DNA from 2 places in the Lysinibacillus sp. S1 genome. Region 1 is predicted to be linked to the other one. Evidence: a T-box and tRNA genes for the amino acid it is inferred to sense, from the RefSeq annotation. Region 1 holds a T-box; the other holds one or more tRNA genes.
What was found. A T-box is a leader RNA that pairs with one kind of tRNA and senses whether it is charged. The one in region 1 lies ahead of metG (methionine--tRNA ligase), so its partner is inferred to be a tRNA-Met.

Region 1 (6,758 bases):
TGATAGCGTTCTTTTAAGCGTTCATTGTCACAATGATCTTGGCATGGCAACGGCTAATACGCTAGCTGCAATTAAAAATGGTGCAGATAAGGTAGAGTGTACAATCAATGGTATCGGTGAACGCGCAGGTAATGCTGCATTAGAAGAAGTTGTCATGGCACTTAAAACTCGTAGCTCCGTCTACAATGCAGAAACCCGTATTAATACAAAAGAAATTATGAATACTTCACGTCTTGTTTCTAGCTTTATGGGCTTAGATGTACAGGTCAATAAAGCCATTACAGGAGATAATGCATTTGCCCATTCTTCTGGTATTCACCAAGATGGTTTGTTAAAATCGCGTGATGCTTATGAAATCGTCCATCCTGAGGATGTAGGTCTTGATGATATGGAGCTAGTACTAACAGCTCGCTCTGGTCGCCATGCAGTGAAAAATGCTCTTGAAAAATTAGGATTTACTAATCTTTCAACAGAGGAATTTGAAGGTATTTTCGAAGGATTCTTAAAGCTAGCCGATGCGAAGAAAGAAGTATATGATCACGATTTATATGTTATTGTTGAAAGCTATTATGAAAAACATGATGCCAATAATAAAAATGCTACACATTATAGTGAGCAATTCTTTGATTTTGATGATCTACAAGTCGTCAGCAATACAAGCTTCCCTTCAGCAAGTGTTAAGGTTCGAAAAGGCGGCGAAGTATTTAAAGCTAGTGCAGTAGGCTCTGGTCCAATTGATGCCCTCTATTCAGCCATTGCAGAAATTACAAATATGGATGTAAAACTAGTGGAATATAATATCAATAGTGTTTCACGAGGCAAAGAGGCTTTAGGTAAAGTAAAAATTACGATTGAGCATGAAGGCGAAAAGTATATTGCAAAAGCAGCAGATACAGATATTCTTAAGGCAAGTGCATTAGCCTATATTAATGCGATCAATAGCATTGTAGTGACAAAATTAACACCTGTTATGAATTAAATGAAAATAGCAAAGCAGTATGGCACTTGTGCCATACTGCTTTTTCAATCCTAGTGACTATCCCTAACTAGTTTTTGATATTCCTCATCGATTCGTTCGATATCAAGACGTTCAAATAATGGTGTCACCTCTCGAATGACTTTAGGGAGATCTACTTGCTCATGCCACATCATTTCATTTATACCTAACATATTTCTTACTTTCTTTGCTGAAAACGGTAAGAAAGGATGCAGCAGCTGTCCTAAATTCGCAATGATATAGACGCAAGTTGCTAATGTACGATTACCTGCCTCTACGTTTTCTTTTACCTGTAGCCATGGCTGTTGTTCATCAAAATAACGATTAGCACCGCGAATATACTCAAAAATCGATTCTAACGCCTGTTTGAAATGACCACCTTCGATAAGAACACCCGCTTCATTAAACAATTGTACGGTTTGTTTTCGAATGTCGCTATCCACCTCCGCTTGTGGCACCTGACAAGCAAATGATTTCTCAATAAACTTCAATGTACGGTTTACAAAATTGCCATAGGCTCCGAGTAGTTCGCCATTATGGCTATAAATAAATTCCCGCCATGAAAAATCAGTATCCCGATTTTCTGGCGCATTCATCGTTAAGAAGTAACGAATAGAGTCCGCATCATAACGGCTTAAAATATAAGGAACCCATACAGCCCAATTCTGACTAGTAGATAATTTGCGTTTTTCTAATGTTAAATACTCATTAGATACTATATGGGTAGGTAATGCCTTGGATCCAATTCCCATTAAAATGGCTGGCCAAATAACTGTATGGAATGGAATATTATCCTTCCCATGTACATAGTATGAAATGGTCTCTTCATTCCATAAATCTTCAATAGCTATTTGATGTTCTTTTGCCCATTCTAAGCTTGCTGTTAAGTACCCTGCTACAGCTTCAATCCATACATATATTTTTTTCCCTTCAAAACCTGGCACTGGAACATCTATGCCATTCGGTAAATCTCTTGTTACTGCTCGGTCGGGAACTCCCTCTGCCAAGTATCGCTCCGTTAACCCTAAAGCATTGTCACGCCAACGTTTCTCGACTTTTGCTTGTGCTAAATAAGACTCCAACCTTCCTTGAAATTGACTAAAGGTAAAATAAAAGTGCTCAGTTTCCCGAATAACAGGTTCGTTCCCACAAATTTTGCAGCGCTTATCAATTAAGTCCAATGGGTCTAAAATTTCTGAGCAGTTATCACATTGATCTCCCCTTGCTTTCGCTCCACAATTTGGACAAAGACCTTCGACAAATCGATCTGGTAGAAATTGATTATCCGTCTCACAGTAAGCCTGTTCAATTTTCTTTTTGTATAAGAAATTATTAGCCAGTAGCTGTAAGAAAAGGGCCTTAACGGATTCATGGTGGTGCTCCGCATCCGTTCTTGTGTACAAATCATAGGTAAATCCTAAATCATGAAAGCATCTTGTAAACTCATCATGATAGTGATTAGCTATAGCCTCTGTCGTTGTATTCTCTTGTGCGGCCCGTATAGAAATGGGTGTACCATTACAATCACTGCCTGATACATATAAAACCTGCTCGCCTTTTTGTCGGTAATATCTAGCCAAAATATCACCTGGTAATAATGCGGCAACATGCCCTAAATGCAAAGAGCCATTTGCATACGGCCAAGCGCCTCCAATAACAATCGTCATTCTAAATTGCTCCCCTCACAGAAAAAATGGTAAAAAAAAATCGCCCTAATCAAATCTGATTAGGACGAGTATACCCGTGTTACCACCTATATTTACAAATAGCTCACACTATTTGCCTCTATCAGTACGTCTTCATTCAAAAAAGAGATACTGCCGCTGTTGTAACGAGTGCCCATCTCGTCGTAATCTACTGGCTAAAAAGCTTTCGGTACGAAGCTCAAAGGTCATTTTCAAAAGGGTTCACTTACCTCATTTCCACCAACAGAGGCTCTCTACAAAATGCTAATCCAATTTACTTTTCCTTCTCAATGKTTTTTCTATAGGWTTGGCATTATTTTACGCCTTCTTGTGAGGAAATGCAATGTTTGTTCTAAAATCATCCTTATTTTGATACACTTTCTTAAGTTAATCTAATGTAACCTTTACCAATGCAGTTAAATKATCAATTACTATATCTGCTTTTTCTAACTCCTTGTCTTGTGCAAAGTCAATGCGAACACCTATTGATAGTAATTGATTGTCCTGTGCAGCTTGGATATCCGAAGAACGATCTCCTACCACTGCTCCATAATCAATTTTATTTTCATCTACAACTCTTTTGACCAGATCCGATTTATGCCCACTTGCAATTGCTTGAATGCTATAGATTCCCTTTATAAAACGCTCCAACTGATAGGTTTCGACGATTGCTTGTAAATAGTCAACCTGTCCATTACTCGCTATGTATAACGGATAATTCTCTGACAATGTTGCAAGGGTTTGTTCAGCGTTTGGATACAAAGCACCTTTATGTCCACGTATTTGCTCAATCAGCTTTACATGGAATAATACATTGCTCTCTTCTCGTATCTCTAAAGCATGCATAGGACATAATGTTTCCCACACAACAGGTAAAGGAACCCCCATTATTTCTCTATATTTTTCTATAGGTGTTTCCCCCTGCCACAAGCCGTTTGTCCGCAGCACATCAAATGTTGCATCGAGAGCAGGCTCTAAAATAAGATTGGTTTGAAATAATGTTCCATCCATATCAAAAATAAACGCTTTATTCATAAAATCTCTCCTTAATTAGTTATCAAAAAACGCCATATGCTGCTTTTCTTGCTTATAATAATCCAAACGATCCTGCAAAGTTCCTGTATGAAATTCAAATTTATGACCATCAGGATCTGTAAAGTAAATTGATTTTTTATCCTTTTCATCTCTTTGCCGACCTGCTAAAATATTGACCTTTAGCTGCACCAATCTGTCATACACCTTATCAAAGTCATCCTCAGCGATTGTGAAGGCAATGTGTGTATAGGAATGATGGATGTCATTACGGGGTATATCCTTTTCTACATTCAGAGCTAGCCACAGTCCATTTACATCAAAATAGGCTGTGCTGTTCCCCTTTACTAGCAACTTGGCATCGAATACTTTTTCATAAAAAGTGATGGATTCCTCTAAATTAGAAACTGAAAACAATAAATGATTGATGTTTTGAATTGTCATGGTTGTGCTCCTATTGATTATTTCTTCCCCTTTTTCATTCCCTTGGCTATTTGCTTCCACTTGCGCTGCTCCTCAAGTTTTGCTTGCGTATTTGTTTTGCGCTCCATATAAGCCAATTCTCTTTGCAGCTTAAAATAGCTTTGTAGGCGATATTGGTCCAAGTCCCCATCTACTATAGCTTGCTGGACAGCACAATAAGGCTCTTTTTGATGTGTACAATCACGATAACGACAAGCTGTTGCTAGTTCCTCAATATCTTGAAAGCTAGAAGCTAAACTATCCCCTTGATCCCACAATTGAAGCTCACGCATCCCTGGCGTATCAATTAGACAGCCACCAGCAGGCAATACTACTAGCTCTCGATGGGTTGTTGTATGTCGTCCCTTGGCATCATCCTCACGTATACCCGCTACTTTCATCAGTATCTCACCACATAAAGCATTTGTTAATGTGGATTTCCCTGCTCCAGAAGACCCCAATAGTGCCCCCGTGACCCCCTCTGTGAATAGCGTCTGAATTTCCATTAGACCTTCGCCCGATAGAGCACTCGTTACAAAGATATCCACACCAAAGGCTACAGACTCCACTTCTTGTACTAAGCTCGAAACATCTTCGCATAAATCAGCTTTTGTCAGGACAATAATGGGCTTTGCCCCTGAATCCCAAGCAGCCACTAAATATCTCTCCAAACGTCGAATATTAAAATCTGCGTTCAAGCTCATAACAAGTAACACAATATCGACATTTGATGCGACAATCTGTTCTTGAATTTCCGTTCCTGCAACTTTACGTGAAAATACAGATTTTCGTTGGAATAGCTGATGAATAATTGCTCGTGCCTCTCCGGGCATTTTCTCCACTAGCACCCAATCACCAACTGCTGGATAGTCCTCCCTCGCTAAAGATGTATACGCATAATGACCAGCAATTGTCGCAAGCCATTCTCCCTCTTCAGCTAACACCCGATAAGAATGCTTATGCTCTAAAGTAACCCTTGCAGGCACACAATTTTTTAATTTAGCCTGTTTTTTCATTTCTATCATTTGCTCTTCAAAATATGTTGTAAAACCTAATGTTGTTAAATTCAATTTATTTTCCTCCTAAACGTATGATGCCTCAGCGAAAATAGTTGTCATCCGCAAGAGGCCCTATCGCAATTCACCTTTTGGAACTACAATAAAAAACCTTGTAGCTGCAATTCGGCAGTTACAAGGTTTCACAGGCACGTTTAAAAGATACACAAATACCCCGAGTTATGGCACGGCGTCACTTTGTATATTTTAGGCGTGTGAAATTGAACAAACCGGATTGCAGTTCGCTAATTACAGATCTATTCATCATGTCACATCACCTACTTTCCATTTAGTTGTTATCAATATAGCTAAATTTTCAGAAATTGTCAATTACAATATTATAAGCATTTATTCCAATCATCCACGCATACAATGAACAAAACCATTAAATGCGAGGAGATGTTGGATTGCCTAAAATCATTTCAATTAGCACATATCAACCACCTTACACATTACAGCAAGATAACGCAGAGGAACTAACGAAAGAGCTTTTTTATGCAAAAATTCCAAAACTAGAGCGCTACTTAAAGGTTTTTGAAAATGGTGGCATCAACACACGCCATTTTTGTGTGCCAGCTGAATGGCATCGTACGAATCACTCCTTTGAAGAACGTAATAATTTATATATTGAGTTAGCTACACAATACAGTGTAAGTGTCATTCAAGCATGTTTAGCTAATACAGCTTTTTTATCCTCACCTATTCCTACTGAGGACATCGATGCCATCATTTTTGTTAGCAGTACAGGAATTTCAACACCTAGCATTGACGCACGTGTTATGAACAAGCTTCCCTTTTCAGATCGACTTAAACGCATTCCTCTATGGGGTCTTGGTTGTGCAGGAGGAGCCGCTGGTATAAGCAGAGCCTATGATTTTTGTAAAGCCCATCCACATGCAAAGGTACTTGTCGTTTGTGTCGAGTTATGTAGCCTCACTTTTCAGCCAAATGATTTTTCTAAAAGTAATTTAATTGGTGCTTCTCTTTTTGCCGATGGTGCAGCATGCATACTTGTTTGTGGGGATGAAGTAGCTATCGCAACAAAAAGGCCAACCCCTAATATTCTAGCTACAGGTTCTAAATGGATGCCAGATTCGGAAAATGTAATGGGTTGGGATGTGAAAAACAACGGGCTTCATGTCGTTTTCCAAAAAAGTATTCCTTCTATTATTACCAATTGGCTCGGACCTTTCATTGAGCAATTTTTAATGGAACAAGGACTGTACAGCGAACAATTGACTCATTTTATTGCGCATCCTGGAGGAAAAAAGGTATTAAAAGCTTACGAAGATACACTTTATCTATCTCCCCAAAAAACCGACATTTCTCGGGAAATATTGAGACGACATGGTAATATGTCATCACCAACAGTGTTATACGTATTAGAGCAGTTTATGTTAAATGAAGGACAAGTGGAGGATACAGGCTTGCTCGTAGCTCTTGGCCCTGGTTTTTGTGCAGAAGCTGTATTATTAAACTGGAGGGAGTAACATGATCTTCTATTTTATTTTTATCCTTGTCGTTCTA
Region 2 (6,758 bases), 700 kb from region 1:
GGGCACTGTCTCAACGAGAGACTCGGTGAAATTATAGTACCTGTGAAGATGCAGGTTACCCGCGACAGGACGGAAAGACCCCGTGGAGCTTTACTGTAGCCTGATATTGAATTTTGGTACAACTTGTACAGGATAGGTAGGAGCCAGAGATCTCGGAGCGCCAGCTTCGAAGGAGGCGTCGGTGGGATACTACCCTGGTTGTATTGAAATTCTAACCCATGCCCCTTAGCGGGGCAGGAGACAGTGTCAGGCGGACAGTTTGACTGGGGCGGTCGCCTCCTAAAAGGTAACGGAGGCGCCCAAAGGTTCCCTCAGAATGGTTGGAAATCATTCGTAGAGTGTAAAGGCACAAGGGAGCTTGACTGCGAGACCTACAAGTCGAGCAGGGTCGAAAGACGGGCTTAGTGATCCGGTGGTTCCGCATGGAAGGGCCATCGCTCAACGGATAAAAGCTACCCCGGGGATAACAGGCTTATCTCCCCCAAGAGTCCACATCGACGGGGAGGTTTGGCACCTCGATGTCGGCTCATCGCATCCTGGGGCTGTAGTCGGTCCCAAGGGTTGGGCTGTTCGCCCATTAAAGCGGTACGCGAGCTGGGTTCAGAACGTCGTGAGACAGTTCGGTCCCTATCCGTCGTGGGCGTAGGAAATTTGAGAGGAGCTGTCCTTAGTACGAGAGGACCGGGATGGACACACCGCTGGTGTACCAGTTGTCTTGCCAAAGGCATCGCTGGGTAGCTATGTGTGGACGGGATAAGTGCTGAAAGCATCTAAGCATGAAGCCCCCCTCAAGATGAGATTTCCCATTACGCAAGTAAGTAAGATCCCTCAAAGACGATGAGGTAGATAGGTTCGAGGTGGAAGTGTGGTGACACATGGAGCTGACGAATACTAATCGATCGAGGACTTAACCAAAAAGTTTGAAACATTCAATGCGCCGTTTATCCAGTTTTGAAAGAACAACTCTTTCTATAAAGAGAGCTTTTAGATACATTAGTACGAAGTGTATGGAAGCTTAACAATAGGCTTCTGCTGATGGCAAAGTGGTCACACCCGTTCCCATACCGAACACGGAAGTTAAGCTCTTTAGCGCCGATGGTAGTTGGGGGCTTCCCCCTGTGAGAGTAGGACGTCGCTAGGCATAATACCCAGGAGGATTAGCTCAGCTGGGAGAGCATCTGCCTTACAAGCAGAGGGTCGGCGGTTCGAGCCCGTCATCCTCCACCATATGCCGGTTTAGCTCAGCAGGTAGAGCAACTGACTTGTAATCAGTAGGTCGTGGGTTCGATTCCTATAGCCGGCACCATTTTTTCGAGCCATTAGCTCAGTTGGTAGAGCATCTGACTTTTAATCAGAGGGTCGAAGGTTCGAGTCCTTCATGGCTCACCATTTATAAATAATAATAAGCGGGTGTGGCGGAATTGGCAGACGCACTAGACTTAGGATCTAGCGCCGCAAGGCGTGGGGGTTCGACTCCCTTCACCCGCACCATTATTTTCATTGCCAGATAAAAAAGCTTATGCACATGCGGAAGTAGTTCAGTGGTAGAACACCACCTTGCCAAGGTGGGGGTCGCGAGTTCGAACCTCGTCTTCCGCTCCAAATGTGCCGGGGTGGCGGAACTGGCAGACGCACAGGACTTAAAATCCTGCGGTAGGTGACTACCGTACCGGTTCGATTCCGGTCCTCGGCACCATTTTAAATGCGCCCGTAGCTCAATTGGATAGAGCGTCTGACTACGGATCAGAAGGTTATGGGTTCGACTCCTGTCGGGCGCGCCAAAAGAACAACGGGAAGTAGCTCAGCTTGGTAGAGCACTTGGTTTGGGACCAAGGGGTCGCAGGTTCGAATCCTGTCTTCCCGACCATTTCCAAAAAGATTATGGGGCCTTAGCTCAGCTGGGAGAGCGCCTGCCTTGCACGCAGGAGGTCAGCGGTTCGATCCCGCTAGGCTCCACCATAAGTAAATTAACCAGTATAAAGATCCTGGCGGCGTAGCTCAGCTGGCTAGAGCGTACGGTTCATACCCGTAAGGTCGGGGGTTCGATCCCCTCTGCCGCCATCTTAAAGGACCTTTAGCTCAGTTGGTTAGAGCAGACGGCTCATAACCGTCCGGTCGCAGGTTCGAGTCCTGCAAGGTCCACCATTTATATATTGTAACGGAGGTATACCCAAGTCTGGCTGAAGGGATCGGTCTTGAAAACCGACAGGCGGGTAACACCGCGCGGGGGTTCGAATCCCTCTACCTCCTCCAGTTTTAAATTTTTATAAATGGTGCTTTAAAAACTCGAAACAACATAAAATTATCGCGGGGTGGAGCAGTGGTAGCTCGTCGGGCTCATAACCCGAAGGTCGTTGGTTCAAATCCGGCCCCCGCAACCAAAAGGTCCCGTGGTGTAGCGGTTAACATGCCTGCCTGTCACGCAGGAGATCGCCGGTTCGATCCCGGTCGGGACCGCCATTTTTAAAGATAAAAGTCATGAGAAGCAAAAAAGTGAGCAAGCTTAGCATGGACGAAATGGGTCAGTAGCTCAGTTGGTAGAGCATTAGATTGAAGCTCTAAGTGTCGGCGGTTCGATTCCGTCCTGACCCACCATTTATGCGGGTGTAGTTTAATGGTAAAACCTCAGCCTTCCAAGCTGATGTCGTGGGTTCGATTCCCATCACCCGCTCCAAGGGCCTATAGCTCAGCTGGTTAGAGCGCACGCCTGATAAGCGTGAGGTCGATGGTTCGAGTCCATTTAGGCCCACCATTATTCCGAAGTAGCTCAGTTGGTAGTAGCACCTGACTGTTAATCAGGTTGTCGCAGGTTCGAGTCCTGCCTTCGGAGCCATTTTTATTTTGGGGAAGTACTCAAGAGGCTGAAGAGGCGCCCCTGCTAAGGGTGTAGGTCGGGTAACCGGCGCGAGGGTTCAAATCCCTCCTTCTCCGCCATGGGCCCGTTGGTCAAGTGGTTAAGACACCGCCCTTTCACGGCGGTAACACGGGTTCGAATCCCGTACGGGTCATACTAAAAACAGTAGATGCAATTGCATCTACTGTTTTTTGATATTCATAGATACAAAATTTACTCTTGATTCAATGCATTTTCATCCATATAAACTACTTCCCAGATATGCCCATCTACATCTTGAAAACCCCAACCATACATAAATCCGTGATCTTGTGGTTCACTATAAGGTTTACCACCAGAGGCAAGTGCCTTATTCACTAATTGATCTACTTGTTCTCGGTTTTCAGCAGAGAGACATAAGATTGCTTCTGCAGAAGTAGTAGTATCTGTAACTTCTTTTTTACTAAATCCTTTAAATCGTTCTTCAACCATTATTAATACGAAGATATTTTCGCTAATAATCATTGAGGCTGTTGTTTCATCACTGAATTGTTGATTGAACTCAAAACCTAATTCCTTAAAAAAACTGATAGATTTGTTTAGATCTTTTACTGGTAAATTGATAAAGATATTTTTCGATTGAAAAGCCATTTAGTATCACCTCCAAATTGACAGTATCATGGAGCATAAAGTCGTGTCAATTATAGCAAAGCGGGGCGCAAATGGAAGCCATTAGCACTATTAGAAGTAGGCGTTATGTCAACAAAAACAGAAAGGTTATATCTTCAACCTTTCTGTTTAAAAAGTTTTAACTATTTATCCTCTGGCTAGCATTCTTTCAAGTGAACTAAGTGCTTCAGCGGTAGTATGTTCATCTACTTGTATACGGTTATGAGGTTGACCTTGCTCAATATTTTCTAAGCTCCATAACAAATGTGGAAGGTCAATTCGATTCATTGTTAAACAAGGACAAAAGTTTTCGTTTAAGGAGACAATATGTTTATCAGGATGCTGCTTAATAATGCGATTGACAAGGTTCATTTCTGTTCCAATTGCCCATGCAGATCCGCTTGGAGCTCGATTGATTGTATCAATAATGTATTTTGTGGAGCCTGCATCATCAGCCGCTGCAACCACTTCACGGCTGCACTCAGGGTGAACAATTATCCTCATAGTCGGGTGTTCTTTGCGAATAACCTCTGTATGTTGAACAGTAAAACCTTCGTGCACAGAGCAGTGACCCTTCCAAAGAATAACCTGGATATTTTCAAGTGGCTCTTTTGTTTCGAGCAAGTTCTTATGCGGATTCCAAACAGCCATATTTTCAAGAGGTATACCTAAATCATAGGCAGTATTTCTTCCTAAATGTTGGTCAGGTAAAAAGAAGATACGCTGTTTTTGGGTAAAAGCCCATTGAACAAGTTCCTTTGCATTCGATGAAGTGACACAAGCACCACCATGTCTTCCAGTAAAGGCTTTAATAGCCGCAGTTGAGTTAACATAGGTTAGAGGAATAATCGTATCACCAAAGAGTTCTTGAAGAATTGGCCATGCTTGTTCAGTTTGATAAATATCAGCCATATCAGCCATTGAACAACCAGCGCGCATATCTGGTAAATAGACATGTTGCTGTTTCGTTGTCAGCATATCAGCAGTTTCTGCCATAAAATGTACACCGCAAAATACGATGTGTTCAGCTTCCTTATTTGCTGCGGATAATTGAGCTAACTGTAAAGAATCCCCAGTTGCATCTGCAAATTGAATGACTTCATCTTTTTGATAATGGTGGCCAGGAATAAATAATTTAGGACCTAATTTTTTCTTTATTGATAAAATACGAGATTCCATTTCCTTTACAGATAGTGCCCGATAATGCTCTGGGAGTAATGTCGTCTGTTGTAATAAACTAGTGATGGACAAGGGAATGATCTCCTTTCATTTGAACGAGTGCACTAATATCAAAAGCTTTAACTGAATGTGTTAAGGAGCCAAGTGAAATCCATTGAATACCCGTTTGGGCATAAGCCTTTAAATTTTCAAGTGTGATGCCCCCAGATGCTTCAGTCGCAATAGTGGGAGGAACAATGGGAAGCCATGCACGGATTTCTTCTGGGCTACGGTTATCAAACATAATAATATCTGCTCCTGCGTTGATAGCTTCTTCTAATTGTTCTTTTGTTTCAATTTCAACTTCAATTTTTACGGTATGACCGACTTTCGCTCTAGCGGTCTGAACTGCCTTTGTAATGCTACCAGCAAAGGCAATATGATTATCCTTTAGCATAATTGCGTCATACAGGCCATTACGATGATTAAAAGCACCACCAATTCGAACAGCATATTTATCTAGCATACGCAGTCCTGGTAGTGTTTTACGCGTATCACATATTTTTGCGTGAGTACCTACTGTTTCTTGAACGGCAAGATGGGCAGCCGTTGCAATAGCAGACATACGTTGAATAAGATTTAAAATGACACGCTCACCGATTAATAATTTTTGTAAGGGACCTTTAATCACAGCGAGTACATCACCTGACTTCACCATCTCTCCATCTTTTGTATGAAGGTTGACTTCGATTGATCGATCGAGTAAGAGAAAGCCATGCTCAATAATGTTAGCCCCACAAAAAATTCCGCTTTCTTTCGCGTAAAAAGAAAAAGCTCCCTGTTGTTCGGCTGAAAAGATAAATTCACTCGATAAATCTCCATCTCCTAAATCCTCATTAAAAAATTGCTTGAGCATTTCCTCAAGTTTGATGATATTCATACAATGAGTTCCTCACTTTCATTTGTCCTTGCGAAAAAATAATCCATCGGCTTGCCCATTGTGATTTCATTTCGGATTTATCCTTCCGAATATGAGCTCCTCTTGTTTCCGTTCGCGTAATTGCTGCATGTGCCATTAATGTGGCGACTACATGCATCATAAATAATTCCAACTCAGCTAGTTCTAGACCCTTTAAATTAACTTGAATAAGTGATTGCAAGGAGGGTAGTTGCTTTACAAAATGCTGCAAGTCATCAATATTTCTAACAATACCTAGGAACCGCATCATGTGTTGCTGTAATTGGGGTTTGCTAAATAAAGGTGGCATTTTATCAGGACATTGATGCTTTTCCAGTAAAAAGTTTTTTTGATGACACCCTTTTTGAATAATGAACTGCGCCATTTTTTGACCAAATGTAATACCTTCCAATAGGGAGTTACTTGCTAAACGATTCGCACCATGTACGCCTGTACAGGCAACCTCACCGACTGCATATAAGTTCGGTATAGTAGTTCTTCCTTTGTCATCAGCAATAACACCACCCATCAAGAAATGACTTCCCGGAGCCACGGGGATTAGACCATCTTGTAAATGAACGTTATGAACATGGCACAGCTGAGCAATTGTTGGAAACTTTGCTTCAAAGTCTTGAATGTTAGTGATATCAATAAACGTTTCTTCACCCGCTGCACGTTTTGTAAATAGGGCAAGTGCAGTAATATGTCTTGGTGCTAGGTCAAGTTGAGCATGTAAACCTGTCATAATGGGCTGATGCTGGGCATTAACAAAAATACCACCAGCCCCTCTGACAGCTTCAGAAACTAATCCCTTTGCTTCATTTTTACACCACAGAAGACTCGGGTGAAATTGCATAAATTCCATATCACTAATGGCAGCGCCTGCTCGAAATGCTAATGCGATCCCATCCCCTGTATTAGTTGGGAAATTAGATGTACTTGAATAAAGGGCACCTGCGCCACCTGTCGCTAAAATAACATGATGAGCCAAATAACGTTTTGTACCTTTTTCTCCTTTAGTTAGTACTCCTACACAGTCACCATCTGTATTCCGTAAAAGCTCATAAGCCATTTCATAGCAATTGATCTTTGTTTTGGGCGAAAGTTTATGAAGCAAGTAATCTATGAAAATCTGACCAG

Region 2: it has a tRNA-Met gene. The T-box ahead of metG (methionine--tRNA ligase) is inferred to sense a tRNA for this amino acid. The anticodon was not compared.

Annotation. Positions count from the first base shown of each region.
Region 1 is NZ_CP173154.1:3,106,252-3,113,009, reverse strand. Features, by position in the region: gene ACHZEU_RS15500 (2-isopropylmalate synthase) at 1-979, shown strand, start outside; gene metG (methionine--tRNA ligase) at 1,030-2,664, opposite strand; T-box leader at 2,722-2,982, opposite strand; gene ACHZEU_RS15490 (HAD hydrolase-like protein) at 3,070-3,717, opposite strand; gene fosM (FosM family fosfomycin resistance protein) at 3,733-4,158, opposite strand; gene rsgA (ribosome small subunit-dependent GTPase A) at 4,176-5,246, opposite strand; gene ACHZEU_RS15475 (type III polyketide synthase) at 5,639-6,721, shown strand; gene ACHZEU_RS15470 (isoprenylcysteine carboxyl methyltransferase family protein) at 6,723-6,758, shown strand, end outside.
Region 2 is NZ_CP173154.1:3,809,139-3,815,896, forward strand. Features, by position in the region: rRNA gene ACHZEU_RS18935 (23S ribosomal RNA) at 1-915, shown strand, start outside; rRNA gene rrf (5S ribosomal RNA) at 1,026-1,141, shown strand; tRNA gene ACHZEU_RS18945 (tRNA-Val) at 1,152-1,227, shown strand; tRNA gene ACHZEU_RS18950 (tRNA-Thr) at 1,231-1,306, shown strand; tRNA gene ACHZEU_RS18955 (tRNA-Lys) at 1,314-1,389, shown strand; tRNA gene ACHZEU_RS18960 (tRNA-Leu) at 1,407-1,491, shown strand; tRNA gene ACHZEU_RS18965 (tRNA-Gly) at 1,528-1,602, shown strand; tRNA gene ACHZEU_RS18970 (tRNA-Leu) at 1,608-1,696, shown strand; tRNA gene ACHZEU_RS18975 (tRNA-Arg) at 1,705-1,781, shown strand; tRNA gene ACHZEU_RS18980 (tRNA-Pro) at 1,791-1,867, shown strand; tRNA gene ACHZEU_RS18985 (tRNA-Ala) at 1,884-1,959, shown strand; tRNA gene ACHZEU_RS18990 (tRNA-Met) at 1,988-2,061, shown strand; tRNA gene ACHZEU_RS18995 (tRNA-Ile) at 2,069-2,145, shown strand; tRNA gene ACHZEU_RS19000 (tRNA-Ser) at 2,161-2,253, shown strand; tRNA gene ACHZEU_RS19005 (tRNA-Met) at 2,307-2,381, shown strand; tRNA gene ACHZEU_RS19010 (tRNA-Asp) at 2,385-2,460, shown strand; tRNA gene ACHZEU_RS19015 (tRNA-Phe) at 2,520-2,595, shown strand; tRNA gene ACHZEU_RS19020 (tRNA-Gly) at 2,601-2,674, shown strand; tRNA gene ACHZEU_RS19025 (tRNA-Ile) at 2,676-2,752, shown strand; tRNA gene ACHZEU_RS19030 (tRNA-Asn) at 2,757-2,833, shown strand; tRNA gene ACHZEU_RS19035 (tRNA-Ser) at 2,844-2,934, shown strand; tRNA gene ACHZEU_RS19040 (tRNA-Glu) at 2,937-3,008, shown strand; gene ACHZEU_RS19045 (VOC family protein) at 3,068-3,484, opposite strand; gene nadA (quinolinate synthase NadA) at 3,650-4,753, opposite strand; gene nadC (carboxylating nicotinate-nucleotide diphosphorylase) at 4,740-5,600, opposite strand; gene nadB (L-aspartate oxidase) at 5,581-6,758, opposite strand, start outside.